Candidatus Palibaumannia cicadellinicola: one gene and its partner. The protein of the gene in region 1 binds, or shares a complex with, the protein of each later gene. Links are inferred from orthologs where the notes say so. Each region holds a gene or a part of one and is shown on either strand. Other genes may lie near its edges. The genes, in order: nusB and rpsJ.

Region 1 (7,600 bases):
CTATTTAGGATCAGCCTATGAATCGGCAAATAAAAAGTATTAAAGAATTAAATCATGGTTGTAAAGTATACAACTTTATGCGCTGGTCCTCTATAGCATTTAGTCTATCAGTTATATCTTTTATCACTTCTATTGCTATTATGGTTGTCTACGGCTTTAATTGGGGACTAGATTTCACTGGTGGTACGGTTATTGAACTACACTTAAAGCAAGCAATAAATCTAGAACAAATGCGCGAAGCGATAGAGCAAGCAGGATTCAAAGATATTTTAGTGCAGAATTTAGGTAGTAGCCGAGACGTGATAATACGTATGCCGCCAGATGAGATTCAGCAAAAGCTAGGTGATAGAGTCCTTAAGATTGTGAATAAGGTGAATAGCCAGAACGCTACGGTGAAACGAATAGAGTTTATTGGACCTAATGTTAGCAACGATCTCTTACAAGCAGGCAGCCTAGCACTACTACTCGCTTTCCTTTGTATTTTTATCTACGTGAGTTTCCGCTTTGAGTGGCGACTGGCTACTGGTACTGTGATCGCGTTAATCCATGACGTTATTATTACCCTAGGATTGCTATCATTATTCCATATTGAGATTGAATTAACTATTATCGCTTCACTGATTTCAGTTATTGGTTATTCACTCAACGATAGTATAGTAGTTTCCGACCGAATTCGTGATAATTTCCGTCGAATGTGCTGCTACAATGCTTACGATATTTTTAATATTTCGCTGACCCAAACACTAAGTAGGACCATTATTACGTCAGCTATTACTATGATGGTGGTACTAATACTTTTAATTTTTGGCGGCTCTATGCTACGTAGTTTTTCGATGACGCTGTTAATTGGCGTATTTATCGGCACTATTTCCTCCATTTATGTTGCTTCTGCGTTAGCGCTTAAACTTGGTATCAAACACGAACATATCCTGCCACATAAATTAGAGAAAGAGGCAGTTGAATAATCAAGATATATTGTAGCTATTACAATAAGTGCTGCTTGCTTTCTCATAGGCTACGTTCGCGCTACACTTGTTTGATCTAAATTCATCAGCTAGCCAGGAAGCGCAATCCATGCATTGCTTATTTTGTTTCGCGGTCGATACTAAAGTTATCGACTCCCGTCTCGTAGGAGAAGGAACACAAGTTCGCCGCCGCCGACAGTGTGTTATCTGTAATGAACGTTTTACCACCTTTGAAGTAGCAGAGTTTGTCTTACCTCGAGTTATAAAAAGTAATGAAATGCGTGAACCATTCAACGAAAATAAGCTACGGCGCAGTTTTCTCAAAGCTTTAGAGAAACGTCCTGTCAAATCCGATGATATCGATATGGCTATAAATAACATTAAATTTAATTTATGCGCTACCGGTGAGTGCGCAGTGCCTAGTAAAATGATAAGTAATTTAGTCATGGACGCTTTAAAAAAACTAGATAAGGTAGCCTATATACGCTTTGCTTCTGTCTATCGCCATTTCGAAGATATTAGCTAATTTTGCAAAAAAATAGCTAGATGATAAGATTCAATTTCAAGGCTTATTGAATGATATGTGATGAATTTTACCTGGCATTGGCATTTAAGTTAGCCCGTCGCGGACGGTTTACAACCGCGCCTAATCCCAATGTGGGTTGTGTGATCATCCGCGATCGTTGCATAGTTGGTAAAGGTTACCATGTACGCGCTGGTGAACCTCATGCAGAAGTACATGCACTACGTATGGCTGGTACGGCGGCGCGCGGTGCTACTGCTTACATAACACTAGAACCTTGCAGCCACTATGGACGAACCCCACCATGTACCGAAGCACTAATAGCAGCTGGCGTAGTACGGGTGGTAGCTGCTATGCTCGATCCGAATCCGCAAGTTAATGGCCGCGGCCTGTACCGTCTACAAGAGGCAGGCATAGAAGTCCGCCATAGTCTCATGCTGCTAGAGGCAGAGATGATTAATCAAGGTTTTATTAAACGTATGCGTACCGGTTTTCCTTGGATAAGAGTAAAATTAGCGGCGTCTTTGGATGGCCGTACAGCAATGGCATCAGGGGAGAGCAATTGGATTACTTCTGATCAAGCGCGTCAGGATGTACAGCGGTTCCGCGCCGAAAGCGACGCTATTCTTTCTACCTCAGCTACCGTGTTGGCAGATAATCCTGCACTTAATGTACGCTGGTTATCTCTTCCTGCTGACGTTCAGTGCTTATGCGAAGAGAAGTACCTACGCCAACCAGTAAGAGTGATTATCGATAGTGCTAATAAAGTAAATCCTATCCACCGTGTGATACACGGTCAGGGGATAACCTGGCTGGCACGTCGAAAAAAGGACAATAATAGATGGCCAACATGGGTCGAGCAACTGGAATTACCATCATTTAATCAGCAGGGTCTAGTACGTATTGATATCATGGCGCTGATGATGCAACTAGGAAGCCGGCATATTAATAGTGTATGGGTAGAAGCTGGAGCAAGTCTCTCAGGATCTCTCTTTTCGGCAGGTCTAGTAGATGAGCTAATTCTTTATCTTTCACCGAAACTACTAGGTACCGCTACACGGCCGCTATGCTTACTACCTGGACTGGAACGTCTCAGTGATGCGCTTACTTTTGACCTGCTAGATATGCGTCAAGTTGGTCCTGATATACGCCTACGTTTGAAACCGATCCGTGCAGTATAATGAATTCGCTTCAAAAGCATGATGTGAAAATCTCCATCTACGTGTTAATATGTTAATATTAGGTTAGGAGACTTATGAAAGTTATTAAAGGTATTGTTGCAGCACCTAATGCGCACGTTGCTATCGCTATTGCACGCTTTAACAACTTCGTCAATGATAGCTTGCTTGATGGTGCAATCGATGTCCTCATTCGTATTGGTCAAATCAAAGATGAAAATATCACCGTCGTATGGGTACCGGGCGCCTATGAGCTACCACTTACTGTTAGCATGTTAGCCAAAAGCCAGAAATACGACGCTATAATTGCGTTGGGTACTATTATACGTGGAGGGACCGCACATTTTGAATTTGTTGCTAGCGAATGTAGTTCAGGTCTATCAGCCGTAGCTATTAATAGTGCACATCCTGTAACGTTCGGGGTACTTACTACTGAAAGCCTCGAGCAAGCCATCGATCGCGCTGGCGTTAAGGGTGGTAATAAGGGCGCAGAAGCAGCACTAGCTACGCTAGAAATGATTAACGTATTACAAGCAATCAAAGCTTTGTAAATCTAGTCAAGGAGAATTGTGTGAAACTAACGGCTCGTCGCCGTGCCCGTGAATGCGCTGTCCAAGCGCTTTACTCATGGCAGTTATCTCATAACAATATCGCAGATATAGAAGTACAGTTACTAGCTGAACAGGATATAACAGGTATTGATCTAGCTTATTTTCACAAGCTATATTCTGGTACAGCAATCGCTGCTCATGCACTAGATCAATTAATGGCGCCATATCTATCCCGTCCACTAGAGAAACTTGGACACGTAGAGCGTGCTGTGTTACGTATTGCGCTATATGAACTAAGCAAGTGTCAGGACGTACCATATCGAGTAGCAATTAATGAAGCAATAGAGCTAGCTAAAACTTTTGGTGCCGAAGATAGTTATAAGTTTATCAATGGTGTTCTGGAGAAAACAGCACCTCAGGTTCGTCCTAACCGGAAATAACATTCCTGTCAGCCCCTATCCGTAGCTCGTTTAGCCAGTGATTTCATGTAATAGTCAAAGTTAATTGAGACATAGTATGGCATGTGGTGAGTTTGAGTTAATTAACCGTTATTTCAACCAGATGCGTAATACACGCCAAGATGTTTTAGTTGGAATAGGTGATGACTGTGCGCTATTATCTGTGGTCGGTACAAAACTAATTGCGATTAGTACCGATACATTAGTTGCTGGTACGCATTTTCTGCCTGAAATAGATCCGATTGATCTAGGTTATAAGTCGCTAGCGGTGAACCTAAGTGATTTAGCAGCAATGGGTGCCGATCCCTCCTGGTTATCGCTATCTTTGACGCTACCATCAGTAGATGAAGCTTGGATAGCTGCTTATAGCCATAGCTTATTCCAGCAGCTGAATCATTACAATATGCAGCTAATTGGTGGCGATACAACGAAAGGGCCACTAAGTATCACACTAACAGTTCATGGGCTTATTCCGGTAGGTCAAGCGTTAACTCGCTCCGGTGCCTGTATTAGCGACTTTGTTTATGTCACCGGTACGTTAGGAGATAGTGCCGCTGGACTAGCTATTTTACAAAATAAACTACCAGTAAATAATGAAAAAGATCGACAGTATCTGCTAGGCCGCCATCTTCGTCCTCAACCACGCATACTAGAGGGGCAAGTTCTGCGCGATATAGCTAGTGCCGCTATCGACCTCTCTGATGGTATGATTAATGATTTGCGTCGTATCTTGATCGAGAGCGACTGTGGTGTACATATCAATTTAGAAAATATTCCCTGTTCATCGGCGCTGAAGCGGCATACAACGCCGGACCAGGCTTTGCGCTGGGCGCTGAGTGGTGGGGAAGATTATGAACTTTGTTTTACTGTGCCACAGATCAACTGCGCAGCACTAGATGTAGCTATGAATTACATTGGTACTCAATTCACCTGTATCGGTCAAATTAAACCTAGCGGTGAAGGGATTAAATTTATGGTTCATAACCATCCCGTACAGTACAACTGGTACGGTTATGACCACTTCAAATTAGATAAACTCTTATGACTCTCAAGAGTCAGCACGCCAAAAAGCCCATTGAACTATCTAACCCCTTGCACTTACTTGCTACTGGTTTCGGTAGTGGCATGTTTTATTGGATGCCTGGTACAGTGGGATCGCTTGTAGCTATTTTATTATGGTTTCTATTGCTATCCTTCTTACCTTGGCCACTAGATTTACTAGTCGTAATCTTGAGTATTTTCCTGGGCATCTATGTTTGTCATCATACTGCATGTGATATAGGGGTGCATGACCATAGTTGTATTGTATGGGATGAATTTATCGGTATGTGGCTAACGTTAATAGCTTTGCCGAGGAATGATTGGCGCTGGGTTATAACTGGTTTTTTGTTGTTTCGTTTTTTAGATATTTGGAAACCTTGGCCAATTAGTTGGCTTGACCGTAAAGTGCAGGGAGGCATAGGTATAATTATCGACGATGTTGTAGCTAGCATGATAGCAGCAGGAATATTAATTCTACTCCATACGTCAGGCTGTTTTTTGAGCGAAACATTAACAAAAGACTTATAAAACACTTAGTAAGAACGTTTGTTTGTGGATGGGATAGATAAACTTTGCCAGGCAATAATATAAGCGTGAAAGTACGACATCACTGTAAATTATTACTACTCTATGTTTTATTTTATATGTCACCTACTTATGGTACGACTTGCTTAGAGTTTAAAGGACTCAGCGAAGACTTACAGAGCAACGTACGTACCCGTTTATCCACACTTGACGCAGATGATGTTCATGTTTATAGCAGTTGGCTTAATGACGTGGTGCGCGAAGAGCTGCGTGCTCTTGGTTATTACTCTCCTACCATAGATTTTGAATTACGACCTGCGTTAAATAGCGGGTGTGATGTTCTTATTACCAATGTAGATATTGGTAAACCTATTACGATAACAGGAGTGAACGTTGTTTTGCGTGGCGATGCATGCCTGGATATTGATTACCAGCAGTGGGTCAAACTTAGTAAGCCGGCATTAGGCTCGATTCTAAATCACCGTCAGTACGATAATTTCAAAAGTGGCTTCTCTAGCCTAGCACTACGTAAGGGTTACTTTAACGCTGCATTCTACAAAAGTCAGTTAAGTATCTCACCTATACGCTACCAGGCTTACTGGGATATTGATTTTGATAGCGGTAAGCGTTACCGATTTGGAAAAGTGCGTTTTCATGGCACGCAAATCAGCGAAGATTACTTACAGAATATCGATTTAATTAATTTAGGTGCTTCTTATAGCCTAGAAGCGCTGGCAATCTTCTATAACAGCTTGGTCGCGAGCAACTTATTTAAATCAGTAATTATATCACCTGACTTTCAGGATAACACTTTGCTGCTAGACACTATGGTAACGCAATGTCTCCGTAATAAGCTAGAAATAGGTCTAGGATATTCAAATGACTTAGGACTACGGTTAAAAACACTCTGGCATAAACCTTGGCTGAACTCGCGCGGTCATAGTATGAAAACAAGTATCAACTTGCCAGTACCAGAGCAAGTGATTGAGATAACATATAAAATTCCTTTGTTTCATCATTATCTGGAGCAATACTATCTACTACAAGGGAGATTTAAGCTAGCTCATATCAATTATAATAAATCTGAGTTAACCACCCTAAATGTAATACGTTACTGGGATATATCTAACAGCTGGCAACGGGCAATACATCTACGCTGGAGCATGAATCATTTCACAGAAGCAAAAATAAATAATACTACTATGCTGATTTATCCAAGTATCAGCATGAACCGCACCCGACAACGCGGTGGAATCATGTCAACCTGGGGTGATAGCCAGCGCTATTCGTTATCGGTATCTACTACTACCTGGGGTTCAAATGTAAATTTTCTGCTATTACAAGCACAAAATGTTTGGATCCGTACGCTAGCGGAAAAGTATCGCTTTGTAATGCGTAGTCATTTAGGCTGGATTGAGACTAATAATTTTGAAAACATTCCTCCTACACTGCTTTTTTTTGCCGGCGGAGACCATAGTATACGGGGTTATAAATATCAATCCTTATCGCCACGGAATAACTACGGTAAGCTCACTGGCGCTTTAAAATTAGCAAGAGTATCACTAGAGTATCAGTACCATATGATAGGCAAATGGTGGGGTGCAGTCTTTATCGATAGCGGTGAAGCAGTAAATGACATCACACAGAGTAATATTAGAACTGGTGCCGGTATTGGTATGCGTTGGCAATCGCCAGTTGGTTTGTTCGAATTAGATCTTGCTACACCGGTAGCAGATAAGTGTGAGCATGGATTGCAGTTATACATCGGATTCGGGCCAGAACTGTGAACCTATTGAAGAAAAACCATTTAGGAATTTTACTGTTACTCTTGTTACTAAGTACGCTAGCTTTTTTGCTTAGTACAACTACTGGTTTACATCTAGTACTAAACAGTGTCGTTAGCTGGGTACCAGGGCTAGAAATTTCTTCTGTTCACGGTGATTGGAGTAATATTATTCTTAAACAAGTCCGATACCAAATACCAGGTGTTATAATTAAAGCAAGTGAATTTAACCTTGCGCTAGACTTTAGCAGTTTGGTGCACCGTAAGCTATGTATTCATACTGTCTATCTACGTGATGTCTCGGTCCAGGTCAAAATTAAACCACTAAGCTCACATACTACACAAGCTTGCTTGAGTAACTATGAGCCAAATAGTACAACTAGAATAATTCTCTCGACACCTTATCCACTTATTATACGCCGCCTGACACTACATAATATGCAGGTTAAGGTCAATCATACTAATATTAAACTTCATGAGTTAAGTACTGGACTGATATTCAGAGAACATCAATTATTGGTAAAGTCAACACGTATCTCAGGTCTATTCGTCGCACTGCCTAAAGCAGCACCAGTA
Region 2 (7,339 bases), 300 kb from region 1 along the record:
CTTAATCCATTATTATGCGGTATAATTGCATTAGCGTTAATATATGCTTCTTATGCTTATTACATACTACGAGGAGCTATCAAAGCTATATCAAAAAAGCAATGGGAATCAGGTCAAGCTTTAGGCATGAATAATAGTGTTATTTTATTTCATTTAATATTACCACAAATATGGCGATTAGCATTACCTGGATTAGGTAATCAATGGTTAGTTTTATTAAAAGATACTACACTCGTTTCCCTGATTAGTGTGAATGATCTGATGCTACAAACCAAAAGCATTATTACGATAACTCATAAGCCTTTTACATGGTATGTATTATCTTCTTTAATATATTTAGTTATCACGCTATTTAGCCAAGTTATTTTATTTTTGTTAGAACGTTTCGCAAATCGTTTTGAGAAGGTGATAACCTGATGTTTAGTTATTTACCAACTTTATTATTAGGTTTACCAGTAAGCCTTATATTAATGATAGTTGCAGTTTTAATAGCATTATTATTATCAATACTGTTTACAATAATAATTATGCTTAATATGTATTTTATTTCACAGTTAGTCAAACTATATATAATACTTTTTACTGGTACGCCATTTTTAGTACAACTATTTTTAATTTACTATGGTCCAGGTGAGTTTGCTCTTTTATATACTAATCCTTGGTTATGGTCTTTACTATCACAACCTTGGTTATGTGCTATACTAGCATTAGCACTGAATAGTGCTGCTTATAGTACACAATTATTTGTCAGATCGACACGTACTATACCACCTGGGCTTTGGCAAGCTTGTACAGCACTTGGCATGAGTAAATTACAATCTTTACGTGTATTAATGCCATTTGCTATAAAAAAATCCTTAACTTCATATACGAACGAAATCATATTAGTTTTTAAGAGTACTTCACTAGTTTATACTATTACTATTATGGACATCATGGGTTATAGTCAACTAATTTATGGGAGAACTTATGATTTTCTCGTGTTTTGTACAGCTGGAATCATTTATTTAGCTATAAATAGTATGTTAAGATTTTTAATGTATCAGATTGAACGACGCGCATTACGTTTCGCGCTATGTAATGAAAATTAAAAATCGTTGTCATCACAATTAAGTAATAATTTAAATGTTACTATTATTACTAGTAGTTAGTATGACTACTTACTTAAAAAGAATAGTATTAAATAACATTATACTTATAACAATATAATACTAACTATTAATTAGTTAATAACGTTTTAATTTTTAATTGAATTAAACTAATTTAAATTTTTAAATAAAATACCTGTAAAATGATTTTTGTATAAACAAACTAGCAATATAATTAATTCAAGTGTAGCTATAATTTTTTATTAGAGTTACTTAACATATATATTATACAAATTAATTAGTATGCAATACTGTATTATCTTTTTAATACACACGACTACAAATGAGTCAAAATAAATAGTATTTAAAACTAGCAAAAATAAATAGTATTTATATACTAATTAGTATTCGTATAAGATTTATTTAATTGGAGCGCTGGGATAATGCCAAATCAAAGAATCCGTATTAAGTTAAAAGCGTTTGACCATCGTTTAATTGATCAATCAACTGCAGAAATTGTTGATACAGCAAAACGTACCGGTGCTCAAGTACATGGTCCAATTCCATTGCCAACACGTAAAGAGCACTTTACAATTTTAATTTCTCCACATGTCAATAAAGATGCTAGAGATCAATATGTAATTCGCACTCATAAACGTTTAGTTGATATTGTTGAACCAACTGAAAAAACAGTTGATGCCTTAATGCGTTTAGAACTTGCTGCCGGTGTTGATGTACAGATCAGTTTAGGTTAGTTAGGTCATTAAAATTACTTAAGGAGTCCAAATTAGTGAACGGTTTAATTGGACGCAAAGTAGGTATGACGCGTATTTTTACTCCAGATGGAATTTCTATTCCTATAACGGTTATAGAAATCACAATAAACAAAGTTACTCAAGTTAAATCTATGAACAAAGATGGATATAGTGCTATTCAAGTAACTACTGGAAACAAAAAAATGAATCGGGTTAATAAACCCGAAGCTGGACATTTTACTAAAGCAGGAGTTATAGCAGGTCGTGGTTTATGGGAGTTTCGTATTCTAAAAGATAATAATATAACTGTGGGACAATTAATCACAATAGAAGAGTTGACTCATATTAAAAAAGTTGATGTCACTGGCATTTCTAAAGGAAAAGGATTTGCAGGTACTGTTAAACGTTGGAACTTTCATACTCAAGATGCTAGTCATGGTAACTCATTATCTCACAGAGTGCCAGGTTCCATTGGTCAAAATCAATCTCCAGGAAAAGTATTTAAAGGAAAAAAAATGGCCGGACAAATGGGTAATCAACGAGTAACTGTACAAAATTTAGATGTGATTCGTATTGATTTAAAAAAGAACCTACTACTAGTCAAAGGTGCTATTCCAGGAGCAATTGGTAGTGATCTAATGATAAAACCAGCTATCAAGCTATCACATTAAGGAGATCAAAATGGAATTGGTATTACAAGACACGCAAAATGCGTTGTCTGTTTCCGAAACCATCTTTGGGTATGATTTTAATGAAGCTTTGATACATCAGGTTATTGTTGCATATGCAGCATGTGCACGGTTAGGAAGCCGTGCTCAAAAAAATCGGGCTGAAGTTGTAGGTTCTAATAAAAAACCTTGGCGTCAAAAAGGTACTGGACGTGCACGTTCTGGTACGGTTAAAAGTCCACTTTGGCGTTCTGGTGGTGTAACATTTGCAGCTAAACCACAAGATCATAGTCAAAAAATTAATAAAAAAATGTATCGTGGAGCTTTAAAGAGTATTTTGTCTGAATTAGTACGTCAGAAACGCTTAATTATTGTTGAGCAGTTTTCTATTCAAGCACCTAAAACTCAGTTATTAGCACATAAACTAAAAAATATGGAGTTAGAAAATGTGTTAATTATCACCGATCAATCAGATCAAAATTTATTTTTAGCAGCACGTAATCTCTATAAAGTAGAGATAAATAATGTGAATCATATTAATTTAATGAGTTTAATTGCCTTTGATAAAATCATTCTCACAATAAATTCAGTCAAGAAAATTGAGGAAAGGTTAGCATGATACCTGAAAACCGTGTGCTTCAAGTACTACATGCTCCGCATGTTTCTGAGAAAGCATCTCTCGTCATGGAAAAACATAATACTGTTGTTCTAAAAGTTGCTAAAAAGACGACGAAAGCTGAAATTAAACATGCTATATATAAATTATTTGAAGCAAAAGTCAAAAAAATACGTACTATAGTCGTAAAAGGAAAAATCAAACGTCATGGACGACGTATTGGTTTTCGTAGTAATTGGAAAAAAGCTTACATCACTCTAAAAGATAAACAAGATTTAGATCTAATGAGTAGCGTAAAGTAAGTAGGAAAGAGAAAGAACAATGACTATAATAAAATGTAAACCAACCTCTCCTGCTCGACGCCATGTTGTAAAAATAGTAAATACTGAGCTACATAATAAAAAGCCTTTTATTCCGTTACTAGAAGCGATTAGCAAATCTGGTGGACGTAATAATAATGGTCGTATCACAACACGTCATATTGGTGGTGGACATAAACAACGTTATCGTATAATAGACTTTAAACGTAATAAAGACAGTATTCCAGCAATCATAGAACGTATTGAGTACGATCCAAATCGTTCATCTAATATTGCATTAATTTTATATTCCGATGGTGAACGTCGTTACATTATAGCACCAAAAGGATTAAAAATAGGTGACCAGATTGCGTCTGGTAATAATGCCGCAATCAAAACCGGTAATACTCTACCAATGCGAAATATTCCGCTTGGTTCTACTGTACATAATGTAGAAATGAAAGCAGGAAAAGGTGGGCAGTTAGCTCGTTCTGCAGGTGCTTATATTCAAATTATAGCACGTGATGATAAATATGTTACATTACGTTTACGTTCTGGTGAAATACGTAAAATTAATTCTGAATGTCGTGCTACTTTAGGTGAAGTTGGAAATGCGGAACATATGCTACGTGTTCTAGGTAAAGCTGGTGCTAGTCGTTGGCGTGGTATTCGTCCAACAGTTCGTGGTACGGCTATGAATCCTGTTGATCATCCTCATGGTGGTGGAGAAGGTCGTAATTTCGGTAAACATCCAGTATCCCCATGGGGAATCAAAACTAAAGGTAAGAAAACCCGTCATAATCAGCGAACTAATAAATTTATTATACATCGTCGTAGCTCTTAGCTAATAATTATTAGAGGATTAATTAATGCCACGCTCTCTCAAGAAAGGTCCTTTTATCGATCTGCATTTGCTGCAGAAAGTAGAGAAAGCGGTGAAAACTGGTAACAAAAAACCTATTCGTACTTGGTCCCGTCGTTCAACAATCTTTCCCCAAATGATAGGTTTAACTATCTCGGTTCATAATGGACGACAACATATACCTATTTTTGTTGCTGATGAAATGGTTGGTCATAAACTTGGTGAATTTGCACCAACACGAACTTATCGTGGGCATACAGCCGATAAAAAAGCTAAAAAGCGTTAAGTAACGTAGAGTAGAAGGTATAAAAAAATGGAAACTGTTGCTAAACATTGTCACGCTCGTTCTTCTGCTCAAAAATTACGCTTAGTAGTCGAATTAATTCGTGATAAAAAAGTATCAGAAGCGCTAGAAATTTTAACTTATACTAATAAAAAAGCGGCTTATTTGGTAAAAAAGGTACTAGAATCTGCTATTGCTAACGCTGACCATAACGATGGTGCGGATATTGATCATCTCAAAATTAAAAATATTTTTGTTGATGTTGGACCGAGCATAAAACGTATTATGCCTCGTGCTAAAGGTCGAATAGATCACATTATAAAGCGTACTAGCCATATTACAGTTGTCGTATCTGATCGTTAAAATCTGGAGATTAGTAATGGGTCAGAAAGTGCATCCTTATGGTATGCGTTTGGGGATTATTAAACACTGGAACTCTACTTGGTATGCGAATACTAAAGAATTCGCTCAAAATCTAAATAGCGACTTTAAAGTTCGTCAACTGATTACAAGTAAATTATCAAAAGCTTCTATTTCAAAAATTATTATTGAACGTCCAGCTAAAAGTATTCGTATCACGATTCATACTGCACGTCCGGGTATTGTGATTGGAAAAAAAGGTGAAGACGTTGAGAAGTTACGTCAATCAGTAGCGAAATTAGCTGGAGTTCCAGCACAGATAAATATTTCTGAAATACGTAAACCGGAACTAAATGTAAAACTAGTAGCTGACAATATTGCGTCACAACTAGAACGTAGAGTGATATTTCGTCGTGCTATGAAACGTGCTGTACAAAATGCTATACGTTTGGGTGCTAAAGGAATTAAAGTTGAAGTTAGCGGTCGTTTAGGTGGTGCTGAAATAGCACGTACAGAATGGTACCGTGAAGGTCGTGTACCTTTACATACTTTACGTGCAGATATCGATTACAGTATCTCTGAAGCACATACTACTTATGGTGTTATAGGAGTTAAAGTTTGGATCTTTAAAGGTGAAATTTTAGATGGTATGATGGCAATTGAACAACAAGAATCATCGGTTCAACCAAAAACACCACAACGTAAAGGTCGCAAGTGAGGAACATCGCTAATGTTACAACCAAAGCGAACCAAATTCCGTAAGATGCAAAAAAGCCGTAACCGTGGTTTAGCATTAGGTACGAATGTTCACTTCGGCACTTTCGGTTTAAAAGCTATAGATCGTGGTCGTTTGACTGCTCGTCAAATCGAAGCTGCACGTCGTACCATAACACGTGCAGTTAAACGTCAAGGAAAAGTTTGGATTCGTATTTTTCCAGATAAACCTATTACTGAAAAACCACTAGAAGTACGTATGGGAAAAGGTAAAGGTAATGTTGAAAACTGGGTAGCATTAGTTCAACCAGGAAAAGTATTATACGAACTGGATGGCGTAACAGAAGAGTTAGCTCGCGAAGCATTTAAATTAGCAGCCGCTAAATTACCAATTAAGACTACTTTTGTATATAAGATGATAATATAATGATTACACAAGAGTTACGTGAAAAAAATATCAAAGAATTACATATAGAATTACTTAGTTTACTTCGTGAACAATTTAATCTACGTATGCAAGCAGCAAGTGGTCAGCTTCAACATACTCACTTGTTAAGAACAGTACGTAAAAATATTGCGCGTGTTAAAACATTATTAACTGAGAATACAGGTATGTAATGTGAGTAATAATATTCGTATAAAACAAGGTCGTGTAATCAGCGATAAAATGGATAAATCTAGAGTTGTCGCTATTGAACGTTTTATTAAACATCCGATATACGGTAAGTATATAAAAAGAACAACAAAAATTCATGTACATGATGAACATAATGGTAGTCAAATTGGTGATATTGTAGAAATTCGAGAATGCCGTCCCATTTCTAAAACAAAGTCCTGGATGCTTATCCGTATTATAGAAAAATCTATAATGTCTTAGTTTAACTAAGAGGTATGCTTCAACAAAAATTACAAACGGTTCATTATTTGAGCCGTTTATTTTTTTTGAATCATTATATATATTGATATAAATATAAGTAATTCATTCTATTGGAGTTTCAAAATGATTCAAGAGCAAACTATACTAACAGTAGCCGATAACTCTGGTGCACGTCGTGTAATGTGTATCAAAGTATTAGGTGGTTCTCGTCGTCGTTACGCAGGTATAGGTGATATTATTAAAATTGCTATTAAAGAAGCAATACCACGAGGTAAAGTAAAAAAAGGAGATGTTCTGAAAGCAGTCATAGTACGTACTAAAAAAGGTGTACGTCGTCCTGATGGTTCTGTTTTTCGTTTTGATGGAAATGCTTGTGTACTATTAAATAATACGAATGAACAACCTATTGGTACACGAGTATTTGGACCAATCACACGTGAGTTACGTACGGAAAAATTTATGAAGATTATATCTTTAGCACCAGAAGTACTTTAAGGAGTAAATTATGGCTGTTAAAATCCATAGAGATGATGAAGTAATTGTTTTAACTGGAAAAAATAAAGGACAGCGTGGGAAAGTAAAAAAAGTTTTGGTAACTGGTAAAGCTATTGTTTCAGGAGTCAATATGATCAAAAAACATCAAAAACCTGTATCAGCTATTAATAAGCCAGGATGTATTGTTGAGAAAGAAGCAGTCATTGATCTTTCTAATATTGCTATCTTTAATCATACTATTAATAAAGCAGATCGTGTTTGTTTCAGAACGATCAATGGCAAAAAAGTTCGTGTGTTTAAATCTAACGGCGAAATTATTAAT

Evidence for each region.
Region 2: the proteins of nusB (region 1) and rpsJ are in contact, whole or in part, in a solved structure (PDB 3D3B), measured with the Escherichia coli proteins. The link is inferred for Candidatus Palibaumannia cicadellinicola from one-to-one orthologs.

What each region holds. Positions count from the first base shown.
Region 1 is NZ_CP008985.1:695,225-702,824, forward strand. Bases 1,958-4,947 are described here. They hold nusB (transcription antitermination factor NusB), read left to right. Parts: upstream 1,958-3,237; coding sequence 3,238-3,657; downstream 3,658-4,947. Other genes in these bases: ribD (bifunctional diaminohydroxyphosphoribosylaminopyrimidine deaminase/5-amino-6-(5-phosphoribosylamino)uracil reductase RibD), read left to right, coding at 1,958-2,669; ribH (6,7-dimethyl-8-ribityllumazine synthase), read left to right, coding at 2,744-3,217; thiL (thiamine-phosphate kinase), read left to right, coding at 3,734-4,720; pgpA (phosphatidylglycerophosphatase A), read left to right, coding at 4,717-4,947. Also shown: protein translocase subunit SecD, read left to right, coding at 1-8; protein translocase subunit SecF, read left to right, coding at 18-965; transcriptional regulator NrdR, read left to right, coding at 1,075-1,491; more of ribD, read left to right, coding at 1,542-1,957; more of pgpA, read left to right, coding at 4,948-5,244; autotransporter assembly complex protein TamA, read left to right, coding at 5,361-7,028; IM45_RS03340 (translocation/assembly module TamB domain-containing protein), read left to right, coding at 7,094-7,600. UniProt on the Escherichia coli protein: Part of the processive rRNA transcription and antitermination complex (rrnTAC). The complex forms an RNA-chaperone ring around the RNA exit tunnel of RNA polymerase (RNAP).
Region 2 is NZ_CP008985.1:396,173-403,511, forward strand. Bases 459-3,187 are described here. They hold rpsJ (30S ribosomal protein S10), read left to right. Parts: upstream 459-1,531; coding sequence 1,532-1,843; downstream 1,844-3,187. Other genes in these bases: artM (arginine ABC transporter permease ArtM), read left to right, coding at 459-1,091; rplC (50S ribosomal protein L3), read left to right, coding at 1,879-2,514; rplD (50S ribosomal protein L4), read left to right, coding at 2,525-3,130; rplW (50S ribosomal protein L23), read left to right, coding at 3,127-3,187. In the rest of the region: arginine ABC transporter permease ArtQ, read left to right, coding at 1-417; more of artM, read left to right, coding at 417-458; more of rplW, read left to right, coding at 3,188-3,429; rplB (50S ribosomal protein L2), read left to right, coding at 3,449-4,270; rpsS (30S ribosomal protein S19), read left to right, coding at 4,296-4,574; rplV (50S ribosomal protein L22), read left to right, coding at 4,602-4,934; rpsC (30S ribosomal protein S3), read left to right, coding at 4,951-5,649; rplP (50S ribosomal protein L16), read left to right, coding at 5,662-6,072; rpmC (50S ribosomal protein L29), read left to right, coding at 6,072-6,263; rpsQ (30S ribosomal protein S17), read left to right, coding at 6,265-6,522; rplN (50S ribosomal protein L14), read left to right, coding at 6,646-7,017; rplX (50S ribosomal protein L24), read left to right, coding at 7,028-7,339. UniProt on the Escherichia coli protein: Involved in the binding of tRNA to the ribosomes. Part of the processive rRNA transcription and antitermination complex (rrnTAC). The complex forms an RNA-chaperone ring around the RNA exit tunnel of RNA polymerase (RNAP).